Regions from separate parts of the Promicromonospora sp. NPDC060204 genome, predicted to be linked through region 3. Evidence: predicted binding sites of a transcription regulator. Region 3 holds the regulator's gene; each other region holds the start of a gene.

Region 1 (10,470 bases), on a different contig from region 3:
ACGACCGACTGGCGCTGGCTGGGCTGACGCCGCTCCGGCGGGGCGACGCCGGACGCCGTCCGGCAGGTGCCGGACGGCGTCAGGGCGGGCGTCCGACGCCGCTACGGCGTCAGGGTCTGCTCGTCCTCGGAGGCGCGCCCCACGGCCTCGGTGGTGAACGGCCAGGGGAAGGTCTCCCCCGCCGCCCACGCGCCGAGCTGGTCGTCGTAGTGCGGCGACGCCGGGTGCGCCGACGTGCCGGTCACGACCACCCAGGTGGAGGCGTCCAGGTCGGCGAGGTCGACGACCATGCGCATCGACGGGCCGCTGGTCACCTCGAAGCTGCCGCTGGCCGCGTCCCAGGACGTCGCGTTCACGATCGACGAGCCGCCGCCGACCTTGACCGGGGCCGGGTTCATGTAGGTCGAGATCGGGGCCGGGACGCCCGGGCCGCCGAGCACCAGGTGCTGCAGCCGGAGCTGGTGCAGCGTGCCCCACTCCCAGTCGCTGGTGTCCTTGCCGAGCTCGACCGTGAGGTCCTGGCGGGCGCTGGTCAGCGCCTCCGTCAGCACCTGGTCCCGGCTCTCGACGACCGCCACCGTGGACTGGTCGTCCCAGAAGGCGTCGTTCGGGTTGTCGAGCATGCCCTGGATGACGGCGAGCCAGCGGCTGCCGCCGTCGGGCCACATGGACTGGGGCAGCTCGTCGTTGAAGGTGGTGCGCAGGAGGTTGCGCCAGACCGCCGCGAAGTAGGCCGCGGCCGCGGAGTCCTCGTCCATGGAGTAGTCCCAGTCGGCCAGGAGGGCCTGGCCGTCCGAGTCGTAGCCGGCCGGGAGATTCACCTCGAGGAGCACGGGCACCAGGGTGTCGGCGAACACGCTCCACTGGTCCATCTGGAACTCGGACATGTCGGCGGCCGTCAGCTTGCGGCCCTCCGCGATCCGGTCGCTGATCAGGGTGCGGATGCGCTCCGAGCGATAGCCGTAGTCCCAGTCGCGGCTGATGAACGGGCCGTTGCCGCCGGGCAGCACCGCCTGGTTCGCCGCGACGATGAACCCTTCCTTCGGGTCCACCACGCCGGGCATCTGCGCCGGGTCCACGAAGCCGGTCCAGTCGTAGCGGGCGTCCCAGCCGGGACGCGGCCAGGTGCCGTCCGACTCGACGGCGCCCGGGACGCTCGCGCGCACCGGGATCTTGCCCGGCGCCTGGTAGCCGATGTGCCCGTCCGTCGTCGCGAACACGATGTTCTGGGCCGGGACCTCGAACTTCGCGGCCGCCGCCTTCATGTCGGCGGGAGTCTTGGCCCGGTTCATCGCGAACACGGCGTCCGCGGTGTGGCCCGGCTGGAGCGCCGTCCACTGCAGCGAGATCTCGTACTGGCCCAGTTCGGTGCCGGTCTCCGTGGGCGAGCTGCGCACGGCGTCCATCTGCGCCTCGTCCATCACGGTAGAGATGATCGGGCCGTGCACGGTGCGCCGGACCTCCAGGTCGACCGGACTGCCGCCGTCGACCCGGATCACCTCCGTCTCCTTCTCCATCGGGACCCACTCGTCCGCGCCACGCAGGTACGTGTCGTTGCGGACGCGCTCGATGAAGAAGTCGGTGACGTCGGCGCCCATGTTGGTCAGGCCCCAGGAGATGTCGGCGTTGTGGCCGATGATCACGCCCGGGAAGCCGGAGAACGAGAAGCCGGACACGTCGTAGGGGCACTCCGGGCCCACCTGGTTGCAGTGCAGGCCGACCTGCGCCCAGATGCCGGGCGCCGCGAGGTCGAGGTGCGGGTCGTTGGCCAGCAGCGGCTTGCCCGACTCCGTGTACTGCCCCGAGACCACCCACGAGTTCGAGCCCGTGCCCTCACCGCGTGCGATCTGCACCGGCACGGCGTCGAGCGCCTTCTGCGCCGATGCGAGGGCGTCGGCGAGGTCCGCGCTCCCGTAGACCTCCTCGGTGGCGGACGCCGTCTCGGTGCCCGCCGGGACGTTCGCCTGCGCCCCCGCCTCGGCCGGGTCGAGGATCGGCGCGTTGCCCGTGCCGGAGTAGGCCGGGAACAGCTCCGCCACGCGCGAGGCGTCGTCCAGCGTGCTGTAGGCCAGCGCCCGGTCGAGCTCGTCGTCGTAGTTGCTGCGCAGGTCCCAGGCCATGGCCTTGAGCCAGGCCAGCGAGTCGATCGGGTCCCACGGCTCCGGCTCGTTCACCTCGACGCTGACGTCGAGCACCGTGTACTCCACGGCCGTCTCGCCGGGGCTGCGGTTCTCGAGGTAGGCGTTCACACCGTCCGCGTAGGCCTGGAGGTACTGCCGGGTCTCGTCGTCGAGGATGTTGAACTCCTCCTCGGCGACGTGCCGCCAGCCGAAGGTGCGTGTGACCTTGTCGGCCTGGATCGCGTCGGCGTTGTTGCCGACCAGCTCGGCCAGGCGGCCCGCGGTCACGTGGCGGCGGTAGTCCATCTCGAAGAAGCGGTCCTGCGCGTGCACGTAGCCCTGCGCCCGGAACAGGTCCTCGGCGGTGTCGGCGTAGATCTGCGGCACGCCCTGGGCGTCGCGGCTCACGCGCACGTCCGCGCTCAGCCCCTCGACCTGCACCTCCCCGGAGTGCTCCGGCAGCGGACGGCGCGCGGTGAGCCATCCGAAGGTCGTCACGGCGACCAGCGCCAGCAGGACGACGACCGTCGTTCCGACCAGGAACTGGCGGACGCGGGTGGTGCGAGTCCGACGGCGCTTGGCGGGCCGTGCACCGGTGGACGGGGCTTTTTCGACGGGCTCTACTGGCTCGGCGGGAGTGGTCGCGGACACGCAGTGGAGACTACCGTCCGCCCCAGGGCTTGGGTGAACGTGCTTGGGTGAACAGCCTCGGGAGATCCTGGGACTATCCCCCGCCGCTCGACCGTTACTATTGGCACTCGGAAACCCCGAGTGCCAGGCGACGGTCCTGTGAGCGCGCGACGCCCCGGCCGCCCTGACGTCCCAGAGGAGTGCACGTGCCCACCTACGCGTACCGGTGTGCCGACTGCGGCCACGCGTTCGACATCCACCAGGAGTTCAAGGACGAGTCGCTGACCGTCTGCCCCGAGTGCCAGGGCAGGCTGCGCAAGGTGTTCAGCTCCGTGGGCGTCACCTTCAAGGGTTCCGGCTTCTACCGCACCGACTCGCGGAGCACGTCGACGAGCAGCACGGTGAAGGCGGGCAAGTCGGAGTCGTCCTCGTCGGGCTCGTCGTCCTCGTCCTCGGACTCGGGATCGGGCTCCTCCGGGTCGGCCTCGGGCTCGTCGTCGAGCTCGTCGAGCTCCTCGTCCACCGGGTCGAGCGGTTCGAGCTCGTCGAAGGCCGCCTCGTCCTGAGGTGACCCGGGGCGGCGCCCGTCGGGGCGGTGCCGCCGGCAGTCCCGGCGCCCGGGCCCCGCGAGATCGGCAGTTCGAGCAGGCAGGTCCGCCGAGGTCGGCACTTCGCATCCAGGTCGGCACAGTGCTGTGCCGACCTGGATGCCGACTGCCGACCTCGGAGGAATGTGTCGACCTCGGTCCGAACTCCCACCATCGCGGCGACGGGCCGACACCGTGGCCAACAGCCTGATCCAGACGTGCTGCCGCCGGTCGACCGGCACGCCTGACGAGCTTCCAGGCGCGCGAGCCCGACCACAGGCTCGGTTTTCGCTCCTTCGTGCACAGGCTGCCCGACGACGGCCCCGCGACCCCGTACCGCCTGCCTAACGTCGGCGGCATGGGACTTCTCGACACGCTCGCCGAACCGGCCGCACGCCACGGCGCGCCGCGCGGCACCGGACAGCGCACGCCGTGGGGCGCACGGGCTGCTCCGCGCGACGCTGACTCCAGCGCCTCGTGGAACCGAGCCGGCACATCGCGCCGGCCGCCGCGTGCCGGCCTCGCCGTCCTGCTGTCCCGGCCAGGCCCGTCTCGTCGGGGCCGACCCGGTTCGCCGGCGTCCCGGCGTGCACGACGCATCCTGTGGCGCTGGCGGTTCGCCCTCGCGGCCGCCCTGTTCGGCCTCGCCGCCACCCTGACGGTCCACCTGCTGCGCCCACCGCCGCCCCCGACGGTCGACGTCGCCGTCACGGCCCGTGCTGTAGCGCCCGGAACACAGCTGACCAGGGAAGACGTCGCTGTGCGCGCCGTCGCGGCCGAACTCGCCCCGCCCGGCGCCCTGCACTCGGTGCGGGAGCTGCTGGGCCGCGCCACCGTCGTCGGGCTGCCGAAGGGCGCTCCGCTGCATGCCTCCCTCGTGTCCGACGACGGCGTCTCCGCCGCCGCACCGCGCGGCACCGTGGTGGTACCGGTCCGCCTGTCCGACGACGCCGTCGCCGCCCTGCTGCGCCCTGGTGACCGCGTGGACCTGCTCACCGGGACGACGTCGGGCAGCGAGCCGGACGGCGAGCCCCGGTACCTCGCCCGGGACGCGCGCGTGCTGCCCGTACCCGCCGGGCGCGAGCCGGAGGACGCCGGCGGGCTGCTCGGCCCCGTGTCGGACGGCGAGGGTCCGGTCACGCTCGTCGCGGTGACACCCGAGGAGGCTCCGGAGCTGTCGGCGGTCTCGGGCTGGGGCTCGGTGACGGCGGTGCTGGTGCCATAGGTGAACCCGGTGGTCGCCGCGGAAACAACCCCAAGAACGGCACCGGTCAAAGAGAGCGAATGTCCACCTGCACATGCGCCGAACCGGAATTTCCACCACAATCTCCGTCGAGGTTCCGGCCAACGCCGACCCACACCGACTTGAGACACCCAGGGGGATCCATGCGTGACCTGTTCAACGGCTTCAAGGAGTTCATCGCTCGCGGGAACGTGATCGACCTCGCGGTCGGTATTGCGATCGGCACCGCGTTCACGGCGGTCGTCACCGGCCTGCTCGACGGCATCATCAACCCGCTGATCGCGGCCGTCTTCGGCCAGACGGACATCTCCGGCGTCGGACATTTCGTGATCAACAACGCTAAGTTCAGCATCGGCGAGTTTCTCCAGGCGGTCCTGAACTTCCTGATCGTCGCCGCGGCGATCTACTTCCTGGTCGTCCTCCCGATCAACAAGCTGAAGTCGCTGCGCAAGCCCGCGCAGGAGGAGGCCGTCGAGGAGGCCCTCGCCGAGGAGGTCGTGCTGCTCACCGAGATCCGCGACCTGCTCCGCGTCCAGGCCGGTGCTTCGTCGGGCGCACGGTCGGACAACGGCTCCAACTGACCCGCCCGCACGGCGCACCCCGCGGGTCGGCCGACCGATCGCACGGCGCAGCGCCGACGGCAACCCGCCGGGCCCCGGTCAGCCCCAGTGCGGCGGGACGTCGCGGCGGAGCTGGTCGTCGTTCGATCCGTGCCCGCCGCCGTCGGACGAGCCAGGGCCGCCGTCGGCCCCGTCGCCCCAGCCGGCCGGACGCTCGTCGGCGCTCACACCGAGCACGGCCTCCCGCTCGGTCCCGCGTCGCACGGCCCGCCGAGGCCCGCGCCGCCGGGCCGTCGCGCCGGCCGGTGCGGGCTCTGCAGGTCGGTTCTCGGACTCGCTCACCGCACCATTCTCGCCCACGACCCGCCCGACCCGTTGAGTGCTGGGTATTTGCGCTGTCGAAACGTTCCGAGAGCGCAAATAGCCAGCACTCAACGGGTTGCGGGGAGGGCTTAGTCGTCCAGGATCTGCGGGACTATCAGCTCCGCGGCCGGTGGCACGCCCCCGGACAGGCCGACCCGGGCGTCCCGCACCGCGAGCACCACGCGGCGCAGCCGCTCGCCCTCCGCGTCCGGGTCCAGGAACGCGGCCGCGGACCACACCTGCGCCACCACCCAGCCCAGCCGTTCGAGCCGCTCGGCGAGCTGCCGGTCGCGCACGCGGATCGAGGGCTCGGCCACGTAGGCGGCGTCGTCGGTCAGGACCGCCACCAGCAGCTCGCCCGGCAGGTCGGGGTGTCCGACGGCGAGCGGGATGCGGTCGCCGCCGGGCAGGCCGTAGTCGGTCTCGACCACGAGGCCCGAGCGCCACAACCGCTCCCCCAGGTCCACGACCAGCCGGTCCACGGACCGCGCCACGTCCACGCCGTTGCCGATCTCCACCTGGTCGGCGAGGCCGGAGCGCTCCTGGGCGAACGACAGCACCCGCGCCAGCATCTGGGGCCCAGGGCCGCGCAGCCGCTCGGCGTCCAGGTCGGAGGCCGGGAAGCACGACACGACGTGCAGCCGCTTGCGCGCCGCCCCCAGCGAACCGAGCAGCATCGCGTCGCCGCCGGCCTCGCCCAGCACGCCGAACCGGTGCAGCACACGCCCGTGCGGCGTCCGCCCGAAACCGAGGGTGAGCACGATCGTGTCCCGCGCCAGGCCGGCCACGCCGGTGACGTCGGCGACCACCACGGGCTCGGGGCGCGAGCCCGCGAAGAACGGCGCCAGCGCCGGGTTGGCCCGGACCTCGGCGAGCAGCCGCTCCCGGATCCGGTCCGCGTGCGCGGCCGTGACGGTCACGATGCCGAAGGTCTCCTCGGGCCGGGTCATCGCGTGCTCGATCGCCAGATCGACCACCCGCTCCACCTCGGCGCTCGTCGACTCGACGGTGCCGGAGACCGGGTCGGGCATGCCCGTTCCGTCCACGAGCGAGAAGTGCACCAGCGCCTCGGTGCGCGGCAGCGGCGCCGGCCGCATGATCCCCTCGTAACCGTGCTCGGCCAGCAGGGCCGTGAGCCGCGGGTCCCGCCGGGCGGGCTCCGGCTGCAGCGTCACGCGGGGCAGCAGCCGCGCGAGGTCGCGCACCGCGGTGCCCGACGCCGACCGCGGGTCGCCGACCACGACGATCTGGCGGCCACGTGCCAGCGCGGGGACCACGACCTCGACCGGCACGTGCTGCACCGCGTCGAGGATCACCAGGTCGGCGGAGCGCTCGGGGGGCAGCAGGTGCGGCACCATCGTCGGGGTCGACACCCAGGTGGGCCGCAGCCGCCGCACGGTCGAGCCGTGCCCGGTCACCAGGTCACGCATGGAGCTCAGGCCCCCGCCGACCAGCGTCGCGTACAGGCCCTCGGCGTCCTCCCGCTCGTCGCGCATCGCAGCGCCGAGGTGCGCCCGCACCGCCGCCCGCACGGGCGCCGACAGCGAGTCGACGTGCCGCCGGTCGAGCTCGCGGAACCGCCCCGCGAGGGCGTCCAGCCCGGCGCCGTCCTGCCCGGCGAGGTCCGGCTCGACGGCCAGGATCTGCTCGAACACGGACGACCACCACGTCAGCTCCAGCTCCGGGCCCACCAGGTCGGCCTCGACCCGGCGCTCACCGAGGTCGTCGACCAGCTCGCCGAGGCCGGACGCGCGCAGGCGCCGCAGCACCGCCGTCCGCTCGGGGAGCGGGGCCAGGGCGTCCTGCGTCTCGGACAGCGAGGCGAGCCGCTGGACCAGCGCGAACAGGTCGAGGTCGAGCAGCTCGCCGCCCGCCTGCGAGGACCGCAGCACGGGTTCGAGCGCCTCGAGGTCGATGCGCACCGCCTCGTAGGTCTCCTCGACGCCCGCCAGCCCCTCGGGGAGGGTGGGCCAGCCGCCGCGCGGGCACTGCGCCTGCCAGACCTCGCGCTGCCGCTGCACCTCGACGAGCGCGGCGTGCATGTCCGGCACGCGCACGCCCGGTCGCACCATCTCGCGGGCGCGCCGCTTCAGCCGGCGCCGCTCCAACCAGCCCATCTCGGCACCCTGGTCGGCGCGCTGCTTGCGCGACGCCGTGGCCTGCACCATGTCGGCCGCGGTGCGCTCGAAGACCATCGGCTGGAACACGTCGAGCGTGCCCCGCATGCCGCCGAGCATCGCGAGCTGCTCGCCCCACTGCCGGGCCGTCGAGGCCTCGACCAGGCCCGTCACCTTCGAGACGTACTCGATCTGCTTGCGCAGCTCCGGCAGCGTGTGCTCGCCGAGGCGGGTCACGCGGGCGAGCGCGGAGCGCGCGTCGTCGTCGGTCAGGATGTGCGCGCCGAACCACGGGCTCGACGTCGACCTGAGCGTGAACGCCCCCAGCTCGGCCGCCCGTTCGAGGTCGGCCGCGAGCTCGGCGCGCCGCTCCGCACCGAGGGCCAGCACCGACTCCGAGCCGAGCCGTACGCGCGTGGCCGGCGCGGGCCGCTCGGACGTGAGCCGGGCCAGCGCCTGCAGGGCGTCGTAGGCCGAGACCCGCCACGGCTCGCGCACCCGGTGCAGCGCCCCGATGTAGCCGGAGAGCTGGGCCCGCGACCCGATCAGGGCGTCCCGGACGCGCGCGACCTCGTCGGTGTCGATGCGCTCCTGCGCGGGCGCCATCGCCTCCAGCAGACGGCGCGACGTCGAGGTGCGCCAGGTCGGCACGGGCGCGATGTCCAGCAGGAGCCCGCCCAGGCCGAGCATGTCCAGCCGGGCGGCCAGCGCGTCGGCGGCCCGGCGGTGCCCCGGCACGTACAGCACGGACCGGCCGCTCGCGTTCGCCTCGGCGACGACGGCGGACAGGGTGCCCGCGACGTCGGACCCGACGGGCGCGTCCACAAACAGGTGGCTGCCCGTCGCGAGCGCGTCCACGACGTGCCGCTGGTGCGGGTCCAGGTCGCCGACGCCGCGCTCGTGCGCCGGGTCGGCGTCGCCCACGCGCGGCTCGGGGAGCTCCACCTTGCCGAGCTTGGTCACCGAAGCGTCCACGCCGCCGAGCGCCGAGACCACCTCGTGGTCCCCCAGGCTGGGCGCGAGCTCGTCGAGGTCGTCGACGAGCACCTGGCCGGGGTGCACGAAGGTGCCCACGAGCACCCGCCGGTCCAGCCGGAACTCGCCCAGCACCGCGGAGCCCAGGCTCGCGACCCGGTCCAGCACGTCGGTCGGGTTGAAGCCCGCGAGGGTGAACGTCGCCTTGGCCAGCGCGACCGGGTCGAGCAGGGCGCCGTGGGCGCGCAGCGTGCGCGCCACCACGGGGTTGATCTCGGCCGTGGGGTCGAGCGTGATGTCGTAGTCGCCCTCGCCGTCGCTCCGGGGCGTCAGCATGACCGGCCGCAGGATCACGGGCGCGCGCACCACGCGCGGCTCCTGGTCGTCCTCGTCCGACGCCGGGGCGCCGCCCGCGGGCATCGCCAGCGTCACGATCGGCACGGACCCGGTCAGGGCCGGCGCGTCGGCCGGGCTGTCGGCCGAGTCCCCGCCCGGCTCCGCGGCGGAGGCCGCCGAGCTCGCGGACGACGGGCCGAGCACCCGGGTCAGGGCCTCCATGTCGTCCGAGGCGGCGTTCGTGCCACCGCCCGCGGTAGGCCGCTCCGTCCAGGTCGCGACGCCGATCGCGAGGTACGTGGGCGAGACCCCGTAGCGCTGCGCGTGCTCCGCGGAGCGCGCGGCGACGGCCCGGGCCCGACGGCGGGCGGTCGGCAGCGCGCCGGCCTCGCGCACGAGGTTGGACAGCCGGGTGGGCCGGCCCGCGAAGAGCTGGGCGACCCCCGACGGATGGGCGGCCGACAGGTCGATCACGGCCTCGCCGAGAAGTCCGACGTCGGCCAGGGAGGATCCCCCGGCGAGCCGGACGAGCCCGGCGCGCCACTGCGCGACCGACTCGGCCATGGGGTCCCGGACGGCGTCCGGCGTGGACCCCGGGGCCTCCGACGCGGCCAGCTCAGCGGCTGGGTCCACGTTCTCGTCCTTCAGCGCGGTCGAGAGCTCCTCGGACAGGTCGACCGAGATCTCGGGAGCGGCTGCGGTCTGGCGGCGTGCAGCGTTCACCCCAGCAAACTAACCGCGCGGTGTCCGCAAGGGCCGGACGCCACGCCGCGCGACACGCCGCGCCCCCGCCGTCCCCGGCGTGTCAGACCCAGAAGTCACCCGGGTGACCTGTGTGTCTGACCCGTTGTGCGGGGTGGTGCGGGGGTGGCGCGGGGCATGCAAAAGCCCCTCCGGCAGGGGGTCCGAAGGGGCTCAGCAGGTGGACCGAAGTCCACCGGGGTAATGACGGTGCGCACCGCGCAGGGGGCGGGCGATGCGCACCGTCTTGTGAGAGTCTGCACCTGTTCCAGGCGGACGTCAACACCGACTCGGACGATCGTCCAGGTTGCGGCAAACAGGTCACAAGAACGTTGTCGAGGTGCAAGTTTTCGCCTCGCTCAGGACCCTCTCAACCGCGACATCTCGCCGTTCCGGGGCCCTTAGGTCGGACCCGGAAAAAAGCCTGGACGGCGCCTCCTAGACTCGAACGTTTGTGAGCGCACTCGTCGAGGCAGTCTTCCCCCGCCGGCTCGGCCGGCCGTTCCGCTGGCTCGTCTCGGCGTCGTGGACCAGCAACATCGGCGACGGCATCGCGCTCGCCGCCGGACCCCTGCTGGTCGCGTCACAGACCGACTCCGCCTTCCTCGTCGCCCTCGCCGCGATGCTCCAGCGGCTGCCGTGGCTCCTGCTCGGCCTCTGGGCCGGGGCCCTGGCCGACCGGCTCGACCGGCGCCGCGTCGTCATCGTCGCCAACGCGTTCCGGGCCCTGGTCATCGCCGTCCTGTGCGTCTTCATCGGGACCGGCACCGTGAGCATCGGCATGGTGCTCGCCGCGAT
Region 2 (10,470 bases), on a different contig from region 3:
GTGGGTACGGACATGATGTCGCGCTCGACATTGAGGTCTCCGAAGGTGAGGAGTCCTACGACCGTGTCTCTGTCCAGGACCGGGACTCGGCGAACCCTGGCGGCGCGCATCACGTCGAACGCGGCCTCGACCGAGTCGGACTGTCCGACCGTGACGGTGCTGTCGCCGATGACCAGCTCCACGGTGGCCTCTGCGCCGAGTCCGGCGGCAAGACCGCGCACCACGATGTCTCGGTCGGTGACGACTCCGACCGCTCTGGTGCCGTCCTGAACCACCAGCGCTCTCAGGTCCTGCTCGGCCATCGTCCGGGCGGCTGAGCGCAGCGTGTCGGTCACGTCCACCGCGGGCGGTGCAGGGGTCATGAAATCGGCGACGGACGGATGATCCATGGCGCGTCTCCTCCTTGTCGCGGTGGCGCCGCCTACCGAGGTCGTCGAGCTGCCGTGCGGGACGCCCGGTCAGTCGTCGGACCGGTAGCCGTTCACCTTGTGCGTTCCGTCGCACCAGGGCGCGATGGCGGTGCCGCCGCAGCGACACAAGGCCACGGTGGCGCGGCTCCGGGGTACCGCGTCGCCGGCCTCGTCCACGATCGTGGCCGGGCCCCGCAGCAGGAGTGGGCCGTCGGGGCACGCGCGGACAGTGACCTCATTCGTGACCGGACGCGAGTCTGGCGTCGACACGTCGCCTCCTTCCCTCCGGAGATGCTCCAGCTTCACCCTCTTGATCCGCCCAACATAAGGGGGTCGCTGCCACTCGCAACCTTGGCGCGACCAGGAGTGCAACGCCTTGCGAGCTGACGACTCCGTGCACACGATGAGCCGACCATCGCGTTGGGCAACTTCGCACCTCACCACCGACGGGACACTTCGATGACTTCCACGAGCACCAGGACTTCCCCGGAGACGCATGACTTGTCGGACGACGTGGCGCGGGGAGACGCACGCCGGACCCAGCGGTTACCGCTTCCGCGACCCCGTGGCCGGTTGAGCACCGAGCTGCTCGCGGTGCTCGTCGCGGGGCCTCCGTCCGACGACACGCACATCCGTCTTGCCCGGGTGCGCGAGGCCGCAGCGGATGTCGTCGCCGGGTGCGACGACGCCACGGACGTCCTGCAGGGTGCGGACCTGCAGCTCGCGCTCTGCCTGCTGTACGAGCTGCACTACCGAGGCGTCGACCAGGTCGACGACACCTGGGAGTGGGAGCCCGCGCTGCTGGCAGTCCGACAAACCTTGGAGCGTCCGTTCGAAGCGGCCTTGCGCTCGCGCGCGGGCCATCCGACCTGCGCAGCGACGGACGCCGCAGGTGTCGCCCGCCGCCTCTTCGAGATCGCCGCCGACGACGGACCAGGCATGGCTCGTTACGTCGCCAAGCATGCCGACGCCGAGCAGGCACGTGAGTACCTCGTGCTCAAGTCGCTCTACCAGCTCAAGGAGGCCGACCCGCACACGTGGGCCATACCACGGCTGACCGGGGCGCCGAAGGCCGCACTGGTCGAGATCCAGGCCGATGAGTACGGCGGCGGACAGTCGGGCCACATGCACGCGGAGCTCTTCGCGCGTGCCATGCGTGGCGCCGGGCTCGACGACAGCTACGGCTGGTACGTCGATGTCGTGCCCACCCCGGTGCTCGTCGCGCTCAACACGATGTCGCTGTTCGGGCTGCACCGCCGGCTCCGAGGCGCGATCGTCGGTCACCTGGCCGCGTACGAGATGACGTCGTCGATCCCCAGCAGGCTGTACGGCAACGGCTTCAGACGCCTCGGTCACGATGCCGGCACGACTCGATACTTCGACGAGCACGTCGAGGCGGACGCCGTCCACGAGCAGATCGCCGGTCATGACCTCGCCGGTCGGCTGGCCGAGCAGGATCCGGGGCTGCGGGACGACATCCTCCTCGGTGCCACCGCGTGCCTGGCGGTCGAGGGCGACGTCGCCGCCTTCGCACTCGACCAGTGGAAGAGAGGCGCCTCCGCGCTGCTGGCTCCGGTGAACGACGTGCCGGAGCACCGGGACGCCAGCCGTACCTGAAGCCGGTCTACCGGTCGGACGCCTCCTCGCCGCCGAACACCGCCCGGACTAGCGCCTGGTTGGCCTGCTGGAAGGTGGCGCCCATCGACATCGTGGGGTCGTCCACGTAGTGCAGGGCCGCGGTCAGGGTGCGGCCGCCGTCGGGGGTGCTGTACATGAGCGCGGCGTGCCCCGCGATGCCGCCGTTGTGGGTGATGACGGTCCCGCCCGCGTCGGTCGGCTGCACGAACACGCCCAGGCCGTAGCCCGCCTTGGGGTGCGGCGTCAGCATCTCGGTCAGCAGGGCGTCGGGCAGCAGCTTGCCGGTGAGCAGCCCGACGATGAAGGTCTGCAGGTCCTGGGTGGTCGAGATCATGTCTCCGCCGGTGGCGATCCAGGACGGGTTGTGCCGCGTGACGTCGACCGTCCTCTCCTCGCCGCCGTCGTCGTACCGGTAGTAGGCATGGGTGTACGGGGCGGGGATCTCCTGCGAGGTGCCCGGCAGCACCGTGCCGGTCAGGCCGAGCGGCCCCAGGACCAGCCGCTGCGTCTCCTCGGCGAGCGAGCGGCCGGTCACCCGCTCGATCAGCAGCCGGACCAGCACGTAGTTGGTGTTGGAGTAGCTCCAGTCCGTGCCCGGCTCGAACCGGGCCGGGTTGGACAGCGCGATCCCGACGAGCTCCTCCGGGGCGTAGGTGCGGAACCGGTTGTCGACCCACTCCTTGCCCGACTGCGTCGCGGGGATGCCGGGCACGAACGTCCCGTCGTCGTAGTACTCACCGGTGAAGTTGAAGACGCCGCTGGTGTGCTGGAGCAGCATGCGCAGGGTGATGCGCGGGTCCAGCCGGAGCTCAGGCAGGTGGTCGTGCACCGGCGCGTCCAGGCTGAGCACGTTCTCGCCGACCAGCGCCAGCGCCACGGTCGCGGCGAACGTCTTGGTGTTGCTGCCGATCCGGACGTGCCCGTCGGTCGAGGGCGGGGTGTCGTCGTCCAGCGCCTGCCGGCCGGCGACGCCGGTCCAGTCGCCCTGCTCGTCGTGCACGCGCAGCTGCACCCCGGTGAACCCGGCCTCGACCATGGTCTCGATGTCTCGCTGCAGCTGGTCGCGGTCCGCCGTCCGCAGGGTGGGGAGAGATGGCGCGGTCACAGGAACGACGTGGAGCTTCGCGAGATCGAGATCTTTCTGACCCTCACCGAGGAACTCCACTTCGGCCGGACCGCGCAGCGCCTGCACCTGTCCCAGGCGGCGGTCAGCCAGGCGATCAAGAAGCAGGAGCGCAGCATCGGAGCACCGCTGTTCCACCGCACCAGCCGTGTCGTGCGCCTGACGCCGATCGGTGAGCGGCTCCGGGACGATCTGCGGCCCCTGCTCCGGGCCATCACCGACAGCACCGAACGCGCACGCGTGGCAGCGAGCGGACGGTCCGGCGTGCTGCGCGTCGGGACCGCCGCCGGCAACACCCTGGAGCTGCGGCCGTACTGGGACGCGTTTCGCGCCGCCCACCCCACCTGGGACCTTCGGGTGCGCTACCAGCCGTTCAGCAACGCCATGGCCGTTCTGCGGCAGGGTGACATCGACGTGTACGTCGGGTGGCTCCCCATCACGGAGCCCGACCTCACGAGCGGGCCGGTGATGTTCACCGAGCCGATGGTCGTGGCCCTCGCGCTCGACCACGATCTGGCCCGCGCCGACGCGGTCAGCCTGGAGGATCTCGCCGCCTTCGAGGTGATCGACACCGCCGGCGCCTTCGCGGACGAGTACATGGACGTCTTCAACCCGTTCCAGACACCGGGCGGGCGCACCATCACGCGCGGTCCGGTGATCGCGGACCTGGAACAGGCCTTCAGCGCCACCGCGAACGGTGAGGTCGCCCAACCGCTCGGCGGCCACGCGGCCCGCTACTACCAGCGCCCCGATCTCACCTACCGGCCGTTCCGCCAGGACTGGAGGATCAGCTGGGGCCCGATCTGGAAGGCAGACAACGACAACGCGGGCATCCGCAACCTCACCGCGGTGCTGAGCGACCTCGGCCCGCGAGAGCTCTGACGACTTCCCGTGGCGAGCGCCGGCCAACCGGGTGAAAGTGGATGAGCAACAGATCGTCTTCCAGGGCTTGAGCCAGAGCGTCCGCACGCGTCAGGGGACGCATCCTCGAACGGAGCTTCCATGGGCATCATCGGCTGGATCCTGATCGGACTCATCATGGGCGCCATCGCCCGAGCGATCCTTCCCGGCAAAGCCGCCGGAGGATGGTTCATCACGCTCGTCGTCGGAGTTCTCGGCGCGCTGCTGGGCGGCTGGATCGGTGGGGCGCTCTTCGACGTCCAGGTCAACGACTCCTTCTTCTCACTGACCACGTGGTTCTGGGCCCTCGTCGGCTCGCTCCTCGTGCTCGTCATCTGGGGAGCCGTCGCACGCCGACGGGCCTGAACCAGATGGAGTCCGTCCGCGTAGGACTCGTGGCCGACCCAGCCGCGCCGACCGTGATCGCGCAAGGCTTGGCTGATCTGCGCCCGCCCGATGGTGGCGTCGCATGGGACATCACCGTGGTGAGCGAGCCGTTCACGACCGGGTCCGAGGACCTCCGGACCGCGCTGGACAGGCTGCAGGACCAGGCTCGCGAGCGGGACTGGGACCTCGTCGTCGGCCTGACCGAGCTTCCTCTTCACGACGGGAACGGCCGGCACCTGCTGGCCGATACCGACCCCGACCGACGCACCGCGGTGCTCTCTCTGCCCGCGCTCGGTGGGCTGCGGGTCCACGCCCGGGCGCGGCGCGCAGTGCGCTCGCTGGTCAGCACGATGGCCGAGCCGAGCGGGGAGGACAGGCACCGCGTCGTCCTGCCCCGCCTGCGGGGTCGGTGGCGCCTTCTGCTCGGCATGGTGCTCGCGAACCGTCCCTGGCTGCTGGTGCCCGGGCTGAAGTCGGCGCTCGTGGCGGCGTTGGCGACCGGCGCCGTGGCCACGGTCAACTCGACGGTCTGGGTACTGGCGGACTCGCTGTCGTGGTGGCGCCTGGTGATCGCGTCCGTCGCCTCGGTCACCCTCGTCGTGGCCTGGCTCGTGATCGACGGCGAGCTGTGGGACCGCCCCGAGGGCGACTCGCCACAGGCACGGGAGCGATCCCGCCTCTACAACGCGTCAACGGTGCTGACACTCGTGACCGGCGTGGTCATCTGTTACTGCGCTCTCTACGTCGTGAACCTGGCGTGGGCGCTGTTCGTCCTGGACCCCGACCTGATGGGCAGCTACGTCGGGGCGACGCTCGGGTACGGCGACCTGGTGGTCCTGGCCTGGTTCGTCGCATCAGCGGCAACCGTCGGTGGTGGCCTTGGTTCTGGCCTGGAGTCGGACGAGGCGATTCGCGCCGCCGCCTACTCCAAGCGCGAGGAGGACCGGCGCGAGCGCCTCGCGCGCGACCGGCAGGGCAAGTAGCACTTCTTCTCGCTTGCGGCTCCAGACCCTTGGCACTCTCGCATCAAGAGTGCTAAAAAATGAATGTAGCCGGACGGCGGCACCCACCGCCGTCGAGCGCCGCGGTCCTGGAGGGGCCAGGACCGCATCAGCATGGGAGGTGATGCGCAATGGCTACCTATTGGGACCCGTTCCAGGAGATGGACCGGCTGTTCGGCTCGTTCGCGAGCAACGCACGACAGTCGGGCACCCTGCCGATGGACCTGTTCCGCACCGGCGACCACTACGTGCTGTCCATGGACCTGCCCGGAGTCGATCCAGGGACCATCGACGTCTCGGTCGAGGACCGCACGCTGACCGTCCGCGCCGAACGCACGCAGCGTTCGGGTGACGACGCGCAGTGGCTGGTCCGGGAGCGTCCCACCGGCACCTTCGCCCGGCAGCTCACGGTAGGCCGCGGGCTCGCACTGGACCGGATCTCCGCGTCGTACACCGACGGCGTCCTGTCGCTGACCATCCCCGTCAGCGAGGAAGCCAAGCCGCGGAAGATCGAGGTCGCCCACACCGCCGGCACCACGCCCATCGGCCGAGGATCCGGCGACCGGCAGACCATCGAGTCCTGACCGCCGTCGACCCGCCCCTCACGCCGGCTCGACGGCGTAAGGGGCGGGTCACCCGAATCATGTGACTCGACGAGGCGCACCCCGGCCTAGCGTCGCGGGCGAACCATCGAACGAGTGCCCCGCGGACGGCGGGCCACGCTATCGAGGAGAGACGACATGGCGCTCGACACCCTGGTGGCCTTCGCGGCCAGCTACGGCAGCGAGGACGACGCGGTGACCGACTACGAGGCGGTGAAGGAGTTCTACCAGGTCAGCGGTCTCATCGACACCTACGACGCGGCGGTGGTCTCGCGGCACGCCGACGGCAAGGTCAAGATCGTCAAGAAGCACGAGCAGCCGACCCGGCACGGCGCCTGGGGCGGCCTGGGTCTCGGCCTGGCCGGGGGCGCACTCGTGGCCCTCTTCCCCGCGATCGGTCTGGGTGGCGCCCTGCTCGCGGGCGGCGCCGGGGGCAGCGCCATCGGCGCGCTCGCCGGGCACGTCGCCGGCGGGATGAGCCGCGGCGACCTGAAGGACCTGGGCGAGCTCCTCGACGAGGGGCAGAGCGGCCTGGTCGTCATCGCCGCGTCGGACGTGGCAGCACACGTGGAGAGCGCGATCGCCCGCGCGGCCAGGCTGGAGAAGAAGGAGCTGAAGGCCGACGAGAAGGCGCTGGAGGCCGCGATCGACGAGGCCACCGCGAGGTGAGTCCGCGGGGGCGATCCGAACGCGGCGTCGCGGGTCGCCCCAGCGCCCCGGCCCGTCAGCTCTGCGGCGCGTCCCCGAAGTCGCGGATGTCCAGGCGGACGCCGCCCTTGAGCGCCGACTCGTGCGCCACGATGCCGGGCATCGTGTACCGCGCGGCGACCCAGGCGTTCACCGGCGGGAGGGCGCCGGTCGTGACGGCCGTGACGAAGTCGTCGGCCAGGAAGTGGTGACTGCCCTCGTGGCCGTTGGAGACGTTCGCGAACTCCTTCGGCAGCCGCGAGCGGTCGTGCACCGGCGCGGAGCCCGAGGTGAAGGCGTCCCGCAGCGCGGGCGAGACGTGCTCCAGCGACGGGTCGTCGGGTGACAGCGTCGGCTTGGGAGCCAGGTGCTCCGTGATGTCCACGACCTCCTGCTTGTCCTGCCAGAGGCTGACGTTGACGAGCTGCTCCATGCTGGCCTCGGTGCCGAAGAACCGGAACCGCGACTCGCGGAAGTGCGAGGGGAACCCGACCCGGCGGAACTCGTTGATGCGGAACGCGCCGCCCCCGGCGGCCTCGAACAGCGCGGTGGCGTTGGAGAAGTCGTTGGCGAACTGGCTCACGTCCTTGTCGAACACCCCGTCCCCGCGGTCGTCGAGCACGCCGATCGCCGAGACGCTGGTCGCGTGCGTCTGCCAGGCGCCGAGGATCCCGCCCAGGGAGTGCGTGGGGTACATCAGGGGCGGGTAGCTCGCGGTGGACTTCCAGTTCTCACCGCCGCTGTACCGGTACGCGTCGTAGAAGCCGAGGTCCATGTCGTGCAGGTAGTCGCCCTCGGCGTAGAACAGCCGGCCGAAGGCGCCCTTCGCGGCCTGGTCACGGGCGTGGACGGTCGCCGGGTTGTAGTAGCTCGTCTCGCCCATCATGTAGGTCAGCCCGGTCTCCCGGACCGCCTCGACGATCGCCTCGATCTCCGGCTCGGAGATGGCCATCGGCACCGAGGAGTAGACGTGCTTGCCGGCGCGCAGCGCCTGGACCACCAGGGGCCCGTGCGTCCAGCGCTGCGTGAAGATCGCGATGGCGTCGACGTCGGAGGCGAGCAGGGCCTCGAAGGACGGGACGGTCCCGGCGAGGTCGTACTCGCCGACGAGCTTCTCGGCGCGCTCGGGCAGCAGGTCGGTGACGTAGATGTCCCCGACGCCGGGGTGGAGGTTCCAGAGCTTGACGAACTGCCCGGCGAACTGCCCGGCTCCGACGATGCCAAGTGTGAACACAGATGCTCCTTGTCCTGGGCCGCGGCGATGCGGCCGGGGGCGCGACGACGGCCGGCGGCCGCGTTGACGGCATCGACCCTACGTACCTACGATCGGCGAACTCTTCACGGATCCAAGCCGGTTCTTCCAGGATCCTCAGGCACTCGGGGGCAGATGATGTCGCAGATCGAGATCGAGCCGTCCGCTCTCCTGAGCTGGTCGGGCCGCCCCACCCTGATGGGCACAGCCCATCAGCACGACGACCTGGAGATCAACCTCGTCACCGAGGGCGGCACGATGCTCTACCTGTTCGGTGGCGTGCCGGTCGAGATCGGCCCCGGGTCGGTGGCGGCGTTCTGGGCGGCGGTGCCCCACCAGCTCATCGCCAGCACGGCGACCCGGGCGCACTGGGTGCACGTGCCGTTCTCGACCTTCCTCGGCTGGGGACTGCCCGCCGCCCTGGTCGGCCGCCTGCTGTCCGGCATGCCGCTGATCTCACCGCCGGAGGCGGCGCTGACGACCGACCCGGCGAACTTCACACAGTGGGCCGCCGACCTGTCGGGTGACCAGCCCGAGCTGCGTCGCATCGCGATGCTGGAGATCGAGGCCCGGGTGCGCCGGCTCGGACTGGCCACACCGGGGCAGCCGGTGCGGCAGTTCGCGGCCGGCGACCCGGCCCTGCGCCAGGTGCTGGCGATGGTGCGCCACATCGCCGAGCACTTCCGCGAACCGCTCACCATCGCGGACGTCGCACGGACCGTGCGGCTGCACCCCAACTACGCCATGGCCCAGTTCCGCAAGGTCGTGCACACCACCATGGTCGACTACCTGACCCGGTGCCGGCTGGCCGAGGCGCGGCGGCTGCTGGTGACCACCGGCCTGCCGGTCGCCGACGTCGCTGCAGAGTCCGGCTTCAGCTCCGTGAGCCGGTTCTACACCGCGTTCGGCGACGTCTGCGGCATGCCTCCGGCGGCGTACCGGCGCGAGAACCAGCACGACCAGCCGCGCCTCCCGGTCAGTCGAACAGGGCGTTGACCTGCTCGTTGGCCTCGGTCAGCGAGCTGACGTCGGCCTTGCCGCCCAGCACCTCGTCCATCGCAGGGGTCATGATCGCGTGCACGTCCGAGGCGTGGTCGGTCACCGGGAAGAGGAACGTGGTGCCGTCCTCGACGTGGGTGGTGAACGGCGAGACGTCGATCCCCTTCTCGGCGAACGCCTCCGTGGCGATCTCGGCCGAGCTGGTGATCGCCGGGAACACGATGCCGGCGGCGCCCACGAGGTCCTGGCAGTCGGTCGAGCCCAGGAACGCGACCCACTTGGCCGCGCCCTCGGGGTTGTCCGTGCCCGCCCAGACGGAGTCGGCCAGGCCGTTGAACATGCTCGCGCGCTTCCCGTTCGGACCGGTGGGCGTGGGCGCCAGGCCGACGTCGACGCCGTCGTAGCCGAAGTAGGTCGAGAGCATCCAGTCGCCACTGATGTTGATCGCGGACTTGCCCGCGCCGAAGTTGTCGTTCACCGACGCGCCGATCGTGGTCTCCAGCGGCGGGGCGTAACCCTTCTCGATCAGGGAGTACCACCAGGCGATGGTGTCCTGGAAGCGCGGGTCGTCGTAGTTGTAGTGCGTGCCCCAGGGGTTCTCGTCCGTGTGGGTCCAGCCCGTGGTGGCGGTGTACATGCTCCACTCGGTCTGGCCGTTCTCGTACCCGGCGCCGGGGATGCCCAGGCCGTAGACCGCGACGTTCTCCTTGTCGAAGCCCGGCTCGTCGCCGCGCACGCCGTTCGCGTCGACGGTCAGGCGCGCGACGGCCTCCTCGTAGCTGCCGCCGTCGTCCGGGTTCCAGTCGAGGTCCTGCATGTCCTTCTCGGTCAGCCCGGCGTCCTTGACCATCTCCTGGTTGTAGAAGATCGCGACGGTGTCCCAGTCCTTGGGCAGGCCGTAGCGCTTGCCGTCCTGCGCGACCCACAGGTCCGCGAGGCCGGCCGAGTACTGGTCGAGGTCGACGTCGGCGATGTGGTCGTCCAGGGCCAGGAGCTGCCCGTTCGCCACGAACTCGGGGTACTTGGACACGTGGTCGGTGAACACGTCCGGGCCGGTGCCCGACGAGAACGCGGTGGTCAGCGCCGACCAGTAGTCGTCCCACCCGCGCTGCGTGATCTTGACCGTCAGGTCGGGGTTGGCCTCGTGGAAGGCGTCGGCGCACTGCTGGTAGGCGGGCTGCTGGTTCGAGTCCCAGAGCCAGTAGTCGATCTGGCCCTCCGCCTCGGCGCCGGACGACCCGCCCGCGCAGGCGGTCAGGGACAGGGACGCGAGGGCGACGGCGCCCGCGAGCATCTTTCGCTTCATGGTGTTCCTTTCTGGCCCGGCTACTTGATGCCGGAGAAACCGATGGAGTTGATGACCCGGCGGCCGAAGACGGCGTAGAGGATCACGATGGGCAGGGCCGCGACGAGGGACGCGGCCATGAGCCCGGCCCAGTCGGGCGCGCCCTGCGGAGTCTGCGAGCGGAAG
Region 3 (7,258 bases):
GTCCACCCCGGTCTCCGTGGCGGCCTCGATCGCCATCTCGTCGCGGTCGCCCTTGGCGAGGGCCTGGACGAGCGTCACGACGACGTCGGGCACGGGCTCGACGACGGCCTGCTCGACGCGCAGGTGCACCTCGGCGCCGTGCACGGCCTCGACGACGGTCCGCAGGCGCACGCCGGCGCCGTCGACCACGTCGATCCGCTCCCCCGGCCCGCGCCGCTGGACGACGCCGGCGTGCCGGCCCTCGGCGCCGTCGAGCACGTAGAGCGCGCCCGCGCCGTACTCGGACAGCGGGTGCGCGGCGGACGCCTCGGCGAGAAAGACTGGCGCGCTCATGGGTGCGCGGTCAGCGCCCGCTGAGCTTGTCGCGCAGGCGCGAGAAGACGCCGCCCTGGACCGTGGCGAGCCGCGGCTCGGGCCGCTCCTCGCCGCGCAGCGTCGCGAGCTGCTGCATCAGCGCGGTCTGCTCCTCGTCGAGGTTCGTGGGGACGTGGACCTCGATGTGCACGTTGAGGTCGCCGCGCCCGTTGGAGTGCAGGTGCCCCACGCCGAGACCCTTGAGGGTCATGACCTGGCCGGGCTGCGTGCCCGGTCGCAGGTCGATCTCTTGCAGGCCGTCCAGCGTGTCGAGCTCGAGCACGGTGCCGAGCGCGGCCGCCGTCATCGGCACCTGGAGGGTGCAGTGCAGCTCGTCGCCGCGCCGCACGAACGTGTCGTGCGCGCGCTCGCGGATCTCGACGTAAAGGTCGCCGGCGGGGCCGCCACCGGGGCCCACCTCGCCCTGCGCGGAGAGCTTGATGCGCGTGCCGGTGTCGACGCCCGCGGGCACGTTGACCGCGACGGTGCGCCGCGAGCGCACCCTGCCCTCGCCGGAGCAGTCGGTGCAGGGCTCGGGGATCACGGTGCCGAAGCCGCCGCAGGCGGAGCACGGCTGGTTGGTCATGACCTGGCCGAGGAACGAGCGGGCGACACGCTGCACGGAGCCGCGGCCCTGGCAGACGTCACAGGTGCGGGCGTGGGTGCCCGGCCGCGCGCCGTCGCCGCCGCAGGTGTTGCAGACCACCGCGGTGTCGACCTGGATCTCGCGCTTGGCGCCGAACACGGCCTCGGCGAGGTCGAGGTCGAGGCGCACGAGTGCGTCGTTGCCGCGCCGGGCGCGCGGGACGGGCCCGGTCGGCTGCCCGCCGCCGAAGAAGGTCTCGAAGATGTCCTGGAACCCGAACCCGGCGCCGAACCCGCCGCCCGCGCCGCCGCCGGGGGACGTCGGGTCGACGCCCATGTCGTACTGCTGGCGCTTGTCGGGGTTGGACAGCACCTCGTACGCGCGCGCGACGTCCTTGAACCGGTCCTCGCCCGCGTCGCCGGCCACGTCCGGGTGCAGCTCGCGGGCCAGCTTGCGGTATGCCTTCTTGATCTGCTCGGGCGAGGCGTCGCGCGGAACACCGAGAATCTCGTAGTAGTCGGTCACAGGTCTCTCTTTGTGGGGAGGTTTGTGGAAGTTCGGGTCAGCCAGGCAGCACTCGCGACAGGTAGCGCGCGACGGCGCGGACCGCGGCGATGGTGCCCGGATAGTCCATACGGGTGGGGCCGATCGAGCTCAGGATCGCGACGGTGTCGCCGTCGGACGAGCCGTAGCCGGACGTGACGACGGAGGTCTCCGCCAGTCCCGCCAGCCGGTTCTCGTGCCCGATGCTCACCGCCACCTTGGCGTCGTCGGTCATGTCGGTGAGGAGGCCGAGCAGGACGACCTGCTCCTCGAGCGCCTCCAGGACGGGCCGCAGGCCCTGCTCGAAACGCATGCCGGACCGTGCCAGGTTGGCCTGGCCGGTCAGCACGATCCGTTCCTCGCTCTCCTCGGCGAGCGCGGCGGTGACCACCTCGGCGACGGCCGTCGCCAGCGGGCGGTGCTCGGCCGGCATCGCCTCGGCGACCCCGGCGAACACGTCACCGAGGTCGGCGAGCCGGCGGCCGGCGGTCGCCGCGTTCAGGCGGGCGCGCAGCTCGCCGAGCGTGCCGTCGTCCAGGTCGACCGGCACGTCGAGGAAGCGCTGCTCCACCCGGCCGGTGTCCGTGATGACGACGACGAGGAGCCGCCCCTCGGCCGTCGGCACGAGCTCCAGGTGCCGCAGCCCGGACCGCCGCAGCGACGGGTACTGCACCACGGCGACCTGGCCGGTGAGCTGGGCGATGAGCCGCCCGGCGCGGGCCACGACGTCGTCCAGGTCGACCGCCTCGGAGAGGAAGGTCTCGATGGCCCGCTTCTGCGGGACGGACAACGGCCGGACCTCGGCGAGCTGGTCCACGAAGAGGCGGTAGCCCTTGTCGGTGGGGATGCGCCCCGCCGAGGTGTGCGGCTGGGCGATGAGCCCGGCCTCCTCCAGGGCGGCCATGTCGTTGCGGACCGTGGCCGGGGAGACGCCGAGCTGGTGGCGCTCCGTGAGGATGCGCGAACCGACGGGCTCCCGTGTGCGGACATAGTCCTCCACGATGGCCCGCAGGACATCGAGTCTGCGTTCCTCGCTCACCGCGCTCACCTCCGTCCCCAGGTAGAACGTCCGGGACGTGCACCCGGGTTCCGGCCCGCTCACCGACACTGCCTTCCAGCACTCTCACCGACCGAGTGCCAATCCTACGCGGCACGCGCCACCCGCCGGGTCGCCGACCCGCCGCACGCCGTGCGCACCCGGGCCGGCCACGCCGTCCCGCCCCGGCGAACACGCGGCTGACCTGCATGTCCTACCGTTCGCCGAGGGCTGAGCACCGAGCATAGGGCGATGCCTTAGGCGCGCCCACCCCGCACCGCGAACCCGTAGGAAAAGATGCGGCGACCGCCCGATCCGCGCGACGTACCTCACAGACGAACCTGGAATCACTGCCGGCGAGGGGCCGGCGGTGACACCAGGAGGAACACCATGTTCGGTTTTTCGGACTACGCCGAGTACCGCCGCAACGAGCAGGAGACCGACCAGCGCAACGAGCGGGCCCGTGTGGCCCGTGAGCAGAAGGACGCGGCCCGCCGTCAGGCCGCCGTGCGGCGCACCGCCGAGCGCGGCGCCCGGGCGGCCGACGCCGTCCGGCCGCGCGTCGCCTGATCCCGCGGGGAGGGCGACCGTGCCGGGCAGCGGGCCGGCCCACGGAGACGGCGGGCAGGCCGACGGAAAAGAGCGGAACGACCACGGACCGGCATGGGACGATGAGCCCATGCCGGTCCCCCGTGCCCGCCTGGTGGGCCGAGCCCCCGAGCTCGGCGCGCTCGAGGCCGCTCTCGCCGACGTCCGCGCGGGCGGCAGCCGCACCCTGGTGATCGCCGGCGAGGCCGGGATCGGCAAGACCCGCCTGCTCGACGAGCTCACCTCCCGGGCCGACGACGCCCACGTGATCGTCGGCCAGTGCGCCGACGAGGGCTCCGGGCCCCTCCCGTACGCCGCCCTGGTCGGACTCCTGGCCGGCGTTGTCCGGACGATGGGCCCCGAGGCGGTCGTCGCCGCGGCCGGACCCTCGGCCGGCGCCCTGTCCGCCCTCGCCCCCCAGCTCGTCGCACCCGCGCCCGATGCCGGGGCCGACCGCGTCCCCGAGGTCCTCACCGACCTGCTCGCCGGGCTCGCGGGCGAACGACCCGTCGTGGTGGTCATCGAGGACCTGCACTGGTCCGACGACGTCACGCGCGCCGTCGCGCTCCGCCTCGCCCGCACCACGCCCCCCGGGCTGCTCCTGCTGCTCACCTACCGCAGCGACGACGTCTCGCGCGCGCACCCCCTCCGCGTCGTCCTGGCCGAGCTCGACCGGGCGCGGCTCACCACGCGACTCGAGCTGACGCGCCTGGGCGAGCCCGAGGTCCACGAGATGGCGCAGGACCTGCTCGACGTCGGCCTCGACGCCGAGCAGCTCGCCGACCTGGCGGACCGCAGCGAGGGCGTCCCCTTCTACGTCGAGGAGCTGGTCGGTTTTCTCGGCACCGACCTGCCCGACTCCCTGCGCGACATCCTCCTGCTGCGCTACTGGAACCTGAGCCGGGAGGCCCGGTCGCTGTGCCGCGTGGTCGCCGCCGCCGGCCCGCGCGTCTGGTACGACGTGCTCGACGACGTCCTGGCGGACGCCTCGACCGGCCCGGGACAGCACGCCCCGCAGACCGGAGCCGAGGCGGAGGAGACCGTCCGCGAGGCGGTCGAGGCCCAGGTGCTGGTGGTCACCGAGGTCGGGTACGCCTTCCGGCACGCGCTGGTCCAGGAGGCCGTGTACGCCGAGCTGCTGCCCGGCGAGCGGCACCGCCTGCACGCCGCGTACGCGCGGGCCCTGGAGCGCGCCCTCGTCCGGCGCGCCCACTCGGTGGCGAAGCTGTCCCGCATCGCCGACCACTGGTGGCGCGCGGGGCTGCCGGACAAGGCGCTGGCGGCGGCCGTCGAGGGGCACCGGACGGCCGCGGCGGGCGCGGCGTCGTCCACCGCGGTCGCGCTGGGCGAACGGGCCCTGGAGCTCTGGGAGCAGGTGCGCGAACCGGAGGCCGTCGCCGGGCTGCCGCACCACGAGCTGCTGCGCTCGGTCGCCGAGGTCCTGCGCGGCTCGACCCGGACCGCCCGCGCCCTGGCAGTGGCGCACGAGGCGATCGCCGAGTGGCCCGAGGACGACCCGGCGGGACTCGTCGGCATGCTCTCCGACGCGGCGCTCATCGCGGGCCACGCCGGCTCGGACGAGGGGCCCGAGCTCATCGAACGGGCCCTGGCGCTCGTCGAGCCCGGCCGGGACGACGTCGTGCGCGGCCAGCTCCTGATGCTGCGGGCGCGCCGCGCGATGCTCGGCGGCAGGCCCCGGGAGGCGATCGAGGCCGCGACGGCTGCCCACGACGCCGCCCGTGCGATCGGCGACGCCGAGGTCGTGTCCGTCACGCTGAACCTGCGGGGCGTGAGCCGGGTGCAGCTCGGCGACACCGGCGGCTTCGCGGAGATCGACGCCGGCCGCGAGGCGGCCGGGGACACCTGGCACGGGCTGAGCCGGTACTACGTCAACGGGTCGGACGCCCGGCTCGTCGTGGGTGACTGGGGCCGGGCGGCGGAGATCGCCGAGGAGGGGATGGGTGCCGCGCGTCGGCACGGCTCGTCCGACTCGACCCGGCTCATGATCGAGGGAAACCTCGCCGAGGCACAGATCGGGCGCGGCGACTGGGCCGAGGCCGCCGCCTGGTACGAGCGCACGATCCCGCCGATCCACGACAGCGTGTACTCCGCCTACCTCAGCGAGCGCCGGATCTGGCTCATGATGTGGCGCGGCGAGGTGGAGCAGGCGCAGGCCGAGGCGCGCCGCAGGGCCCCGAGCTGGGAGCGGTTCGGGCGCCTGGAGGAGCAGATCAGGTCGCGCACCAGCGTGACGCTGGCGGAGCTCGCGCTGCTGCGCGACGATCCGGCCGAGGCCCTGGAGCGCATGTCGGTGGTGGTCGCCTCGGACCGCCCGTGCATGCTGGCCTACGATCTGCAACAGCTCGGCGTGGCGGCCCAGGCGATCGCCCGGCTGGGCGCCGCCGGGCAGGACGTCGACGACGCCCCCTACCGCGCGGCCCTCGCCGCGTGCGCGCGCTGGCCGACGTTCCCGTTGTGGTCGGCGCTGTTCGAGGCGGAGCTCGGGACCGGACCCTGGACGACGGTCGCCGACCTGCCCGGTCCCGGACCCGTGCACCTGCGCCCGTACGCGCTGTACCGCGAGGGTGCGCGGCTGCTCGACGTCGCCGACCGGGCCGGGGCCCGGGCGGCGCTCGGCTCGGCGGTCGTGGAGGCGGAGAAGATCGGTGCGGGACTGGTCGTCCGGCAGGCGCAGGGCCTGATCGACCGCGCGGGCCTGGTGGAGGGGGCGGCCGGCCCTCCGCCGTCGGGCGCGGGGACGGACGCGCTCACCGCCCGCGAGCGGCAGGTGCTGGCCCTGGTGGCCGAGGGCCTGACGAACGGGCAGATCGCCGAGCGGCTGTTCATCTCGGCCAAGACCGCGTCGGTGCACGTCTCGGCGATCCTCCGCAAGCTCGGCGTCGCCACCCGCACGGAGGCGGCGCTTCGCGCGAGCCGCTGACCCGACCCGCCTACCCCGCCCGCCCCGCCCTCCCGGCCTCGTTGAGTGCGGGCTATCTGCGCCGAATGACACTCCGGGAGCACGGATATCCAGCACTCAACGGGAGGGGCGACCTAGGCTCGCCGCGTGGTCGACGAACGGTATGGAGCCGATGTGCTGTCCCCCCAGTTCCCTGGCGCGCAGCGAGGGCGGCGGCCGACGTCGCAGCCCACGCCCGCCGAGCTGGGCCTCGTGGTCGAGGAGGTCGAGACCGGCTGGGTCGGCGCCGTGGTGCGCGTCGAGAAGTCGGGCGGCATGCACGTGGTGGTCCTGGAGGACCGCCGCGGACGCACCCGCACCTTCCCGCTCGGCCCGGGGTTCTGGGTCGAGGGCAAGCCCGTCGTGCTCACCGCGCCCGTCGTGAACCGCGCGCCGGCGCAGCCCACCCGCACGGCCTCCGGGTCCGTCGCGGTGCACGGCGCCCGGGCGCGCGTCGCCCGCGGCAGCCGCATCTGGGTGGAGGGCAAGCACGACGCCGAGCTCGTGGAGAAGGTCTGGGGCGACGACCTGCGGATCGAGGGCGTGGTGGTCGAGATGCTCGACGGCGTGGACCACCTCGCCGAGCGCCTCGCCGAGTTCGGGCCCGACGCCGAACGGCGGGTCGGCGTGCTCGTGGACCACCTGGTGCCCGGGTCGAAGGAGCAGCGGCTCACCGACGAGGCGCTGCGCACCGTCCCCACGGGGACCGTGCTGGTGCTGGGCCACCCCTACGTCGACGTGTGGCAGGCCGTGCGCGCCGAGCGCCTCGGGCTCGAGCGCTGGCCCGTGATCGACCGCGGTACCGAGTGGAAGCTGGGCATCCTGCGGTCCCTGGGCTGGCCTGCGCAGACGCAGGCGGACGTCGCCCGCGGCTGGCAGCGGATCCTCGGCACCGTGCGCGACTTCCGGGACCTCGACCCGGCGCTGCTCGGCAGGGTCGAAGAACTTATCGATTTCGTGACCCTCTCGTAAGGCGCAGCCTCTACGGTTGGTCATATGTCCGAAAACCCGCAGGAGCCGCAGACTCCTCAGCAGCCCGGCCCGGCGCCGCAGCAGCCCGGCCCCGCACCTCAGCAGCCGCAGGACGCCCCGGCCTACGGGACGCCCCAGCCGCAGTCGCCCTACCAGGGTCCGCCGCCGGCCGGCCCCGCCTACTCCGGCGGCCCCTACCAGCCCCAGCCGCTCACCCCGT

Evidence for each region. Region 3 encodes HrcA, which represses chaperone genes, less so after heat shock. Its sites were predicted from a motif close to TTNGCACTCGNNNNNNNCGAGTGCNAA; they were not measured.
Region 1: ACFWEJ_RS19315 (FmdB family zinc ribbon protein) is a predicted target of HrcA. The motif match lies at 2,872-2,898, and genes of this name have one in related genera.
Region 2: ACFWEJ_RS01530 (Hsp20/alpha crystallin family protein) is a predicted target of HrcA. The motif match lies at 5,471-5,497, and genes of this name have one in related genera.

The regions. Positions count from the first base shown of each region.
Region 1 covers NZ_JBHWZO010000163.1:2,761-13,230, forward strand. Annotated here, with positions in the region: gene ACFWEJ_RS19305 (5-formyltetrahydrofolate cyclo-ligase) at 1-27, shown strand, start outside; gene ACFWEJ_RS19310 (penicillin acylase family protein) at 102-2,636, opposite strand; gene ACFWEJ_RS19315 (FmdB family zinc ribbon protein) at 2,957-3,316, shown strand; gene cpaB (Flp pilus assembly protein CpaB) at 3,696-4,562, shown strand; gene mscL (large conductance mechanosensitive channel protein MscL) at 4,724-5,161, shown strand; gene ACFWEJ_RS19330 (hypothetical protein) at 5,240-5,482, opposite strand; gene ACFWEJ_RS19335 (hypothetical protein) at 5,593-9,654, opposite strand; gene ACFWEJ_RS19340 (MFS transporter) at 10,127-10,470, shown strand, end outside.
Region 2 covers NZ_JBHWZO010000006.1:13,948-24,417, reverse strand. Annotated here, with positions in the region: gene ACFWEJ_RS01565 (CBS domain-containing protein) at 1-389, opposite strand, end outside; gene ACFWEJ_RS01560 (CDGSH iron-sulfur domain-containing protein) at 459-680, opposite strand; gene ACFWEJ_RS01555 (iron-containing redox enzyme family protein) at 984-2,027, shown strand; gene ACFWEJ_RS01550 (serine hydrolase domain-containing protein) at 2,035-3,153, opposite strand; gene ACFWEJ_RS01545 (LysR family transcriptional regulator) at 3,163-4,053, shown strand; gene ACFWEJ_RS01540 (GlsB/YeaQ/YmgE family stress response membrane protein) at 4,174-4,437, shown strand; gene ACFWEJ_RS01535 (hypothetical protein) at 4,506-5,441, shown strand; gene ACFWEJ_RS01530 (Hsp20/alpha crystallin family protein) at 5,591-6,043, shown strand; gene ACFWEJ_RS01525 (DUF1269 domain-containing protein) at 6,200-6,730, shown strand; gene ACFWEJ_RS01520 (Gfo/Idh/MocA family protein) at 6,786-7,982, opposite strand; gene ACFWEJ_RS01515 (helix-turn-helix domain-containing protein) at 8,139-8,996, shown strand; gene ACFWEJ_RS01510 (ABC transporter substrate-binding protein) at 8,977-10,305, opposite strand; gene ACFWEJ_RS01505 (carbohydrate ABC transporter permease) at 10,326-10,470, opposite strand, start outside.
Region 3 covers NZ_JBHWZO010000267.1:354-7,611, reverse strand. Annotated here, with positions in the region: gene ACFWEJ_RS24425 (16S rRNA (uracil(1498)-N(3))-methyltransferase) at 1-333, opposite strand, end outside; gene dnaJ (molecular chaperone DnaJ) at 344-1,465, opposite strand; gene hrcA (heat-inducible transcriptional repressor HrcA) at 1,503-2,522, opposite strand; gene ACFWEJ_RS24410 (hypothetical protein) at 2,910-3,089, shown strand; gene ACFWEJ_RS24405 (ATP-binding protein) at 3,199-6,048, shown strand; gene ACFWEJ_RS24400 (DUF3097 domain-containing protein) at 6,175-7,038, shown strand; gene ACFWEJ_RS24395 (DUF4870 domain-containing protein) at 7,063-7,258, shown strand, end outside.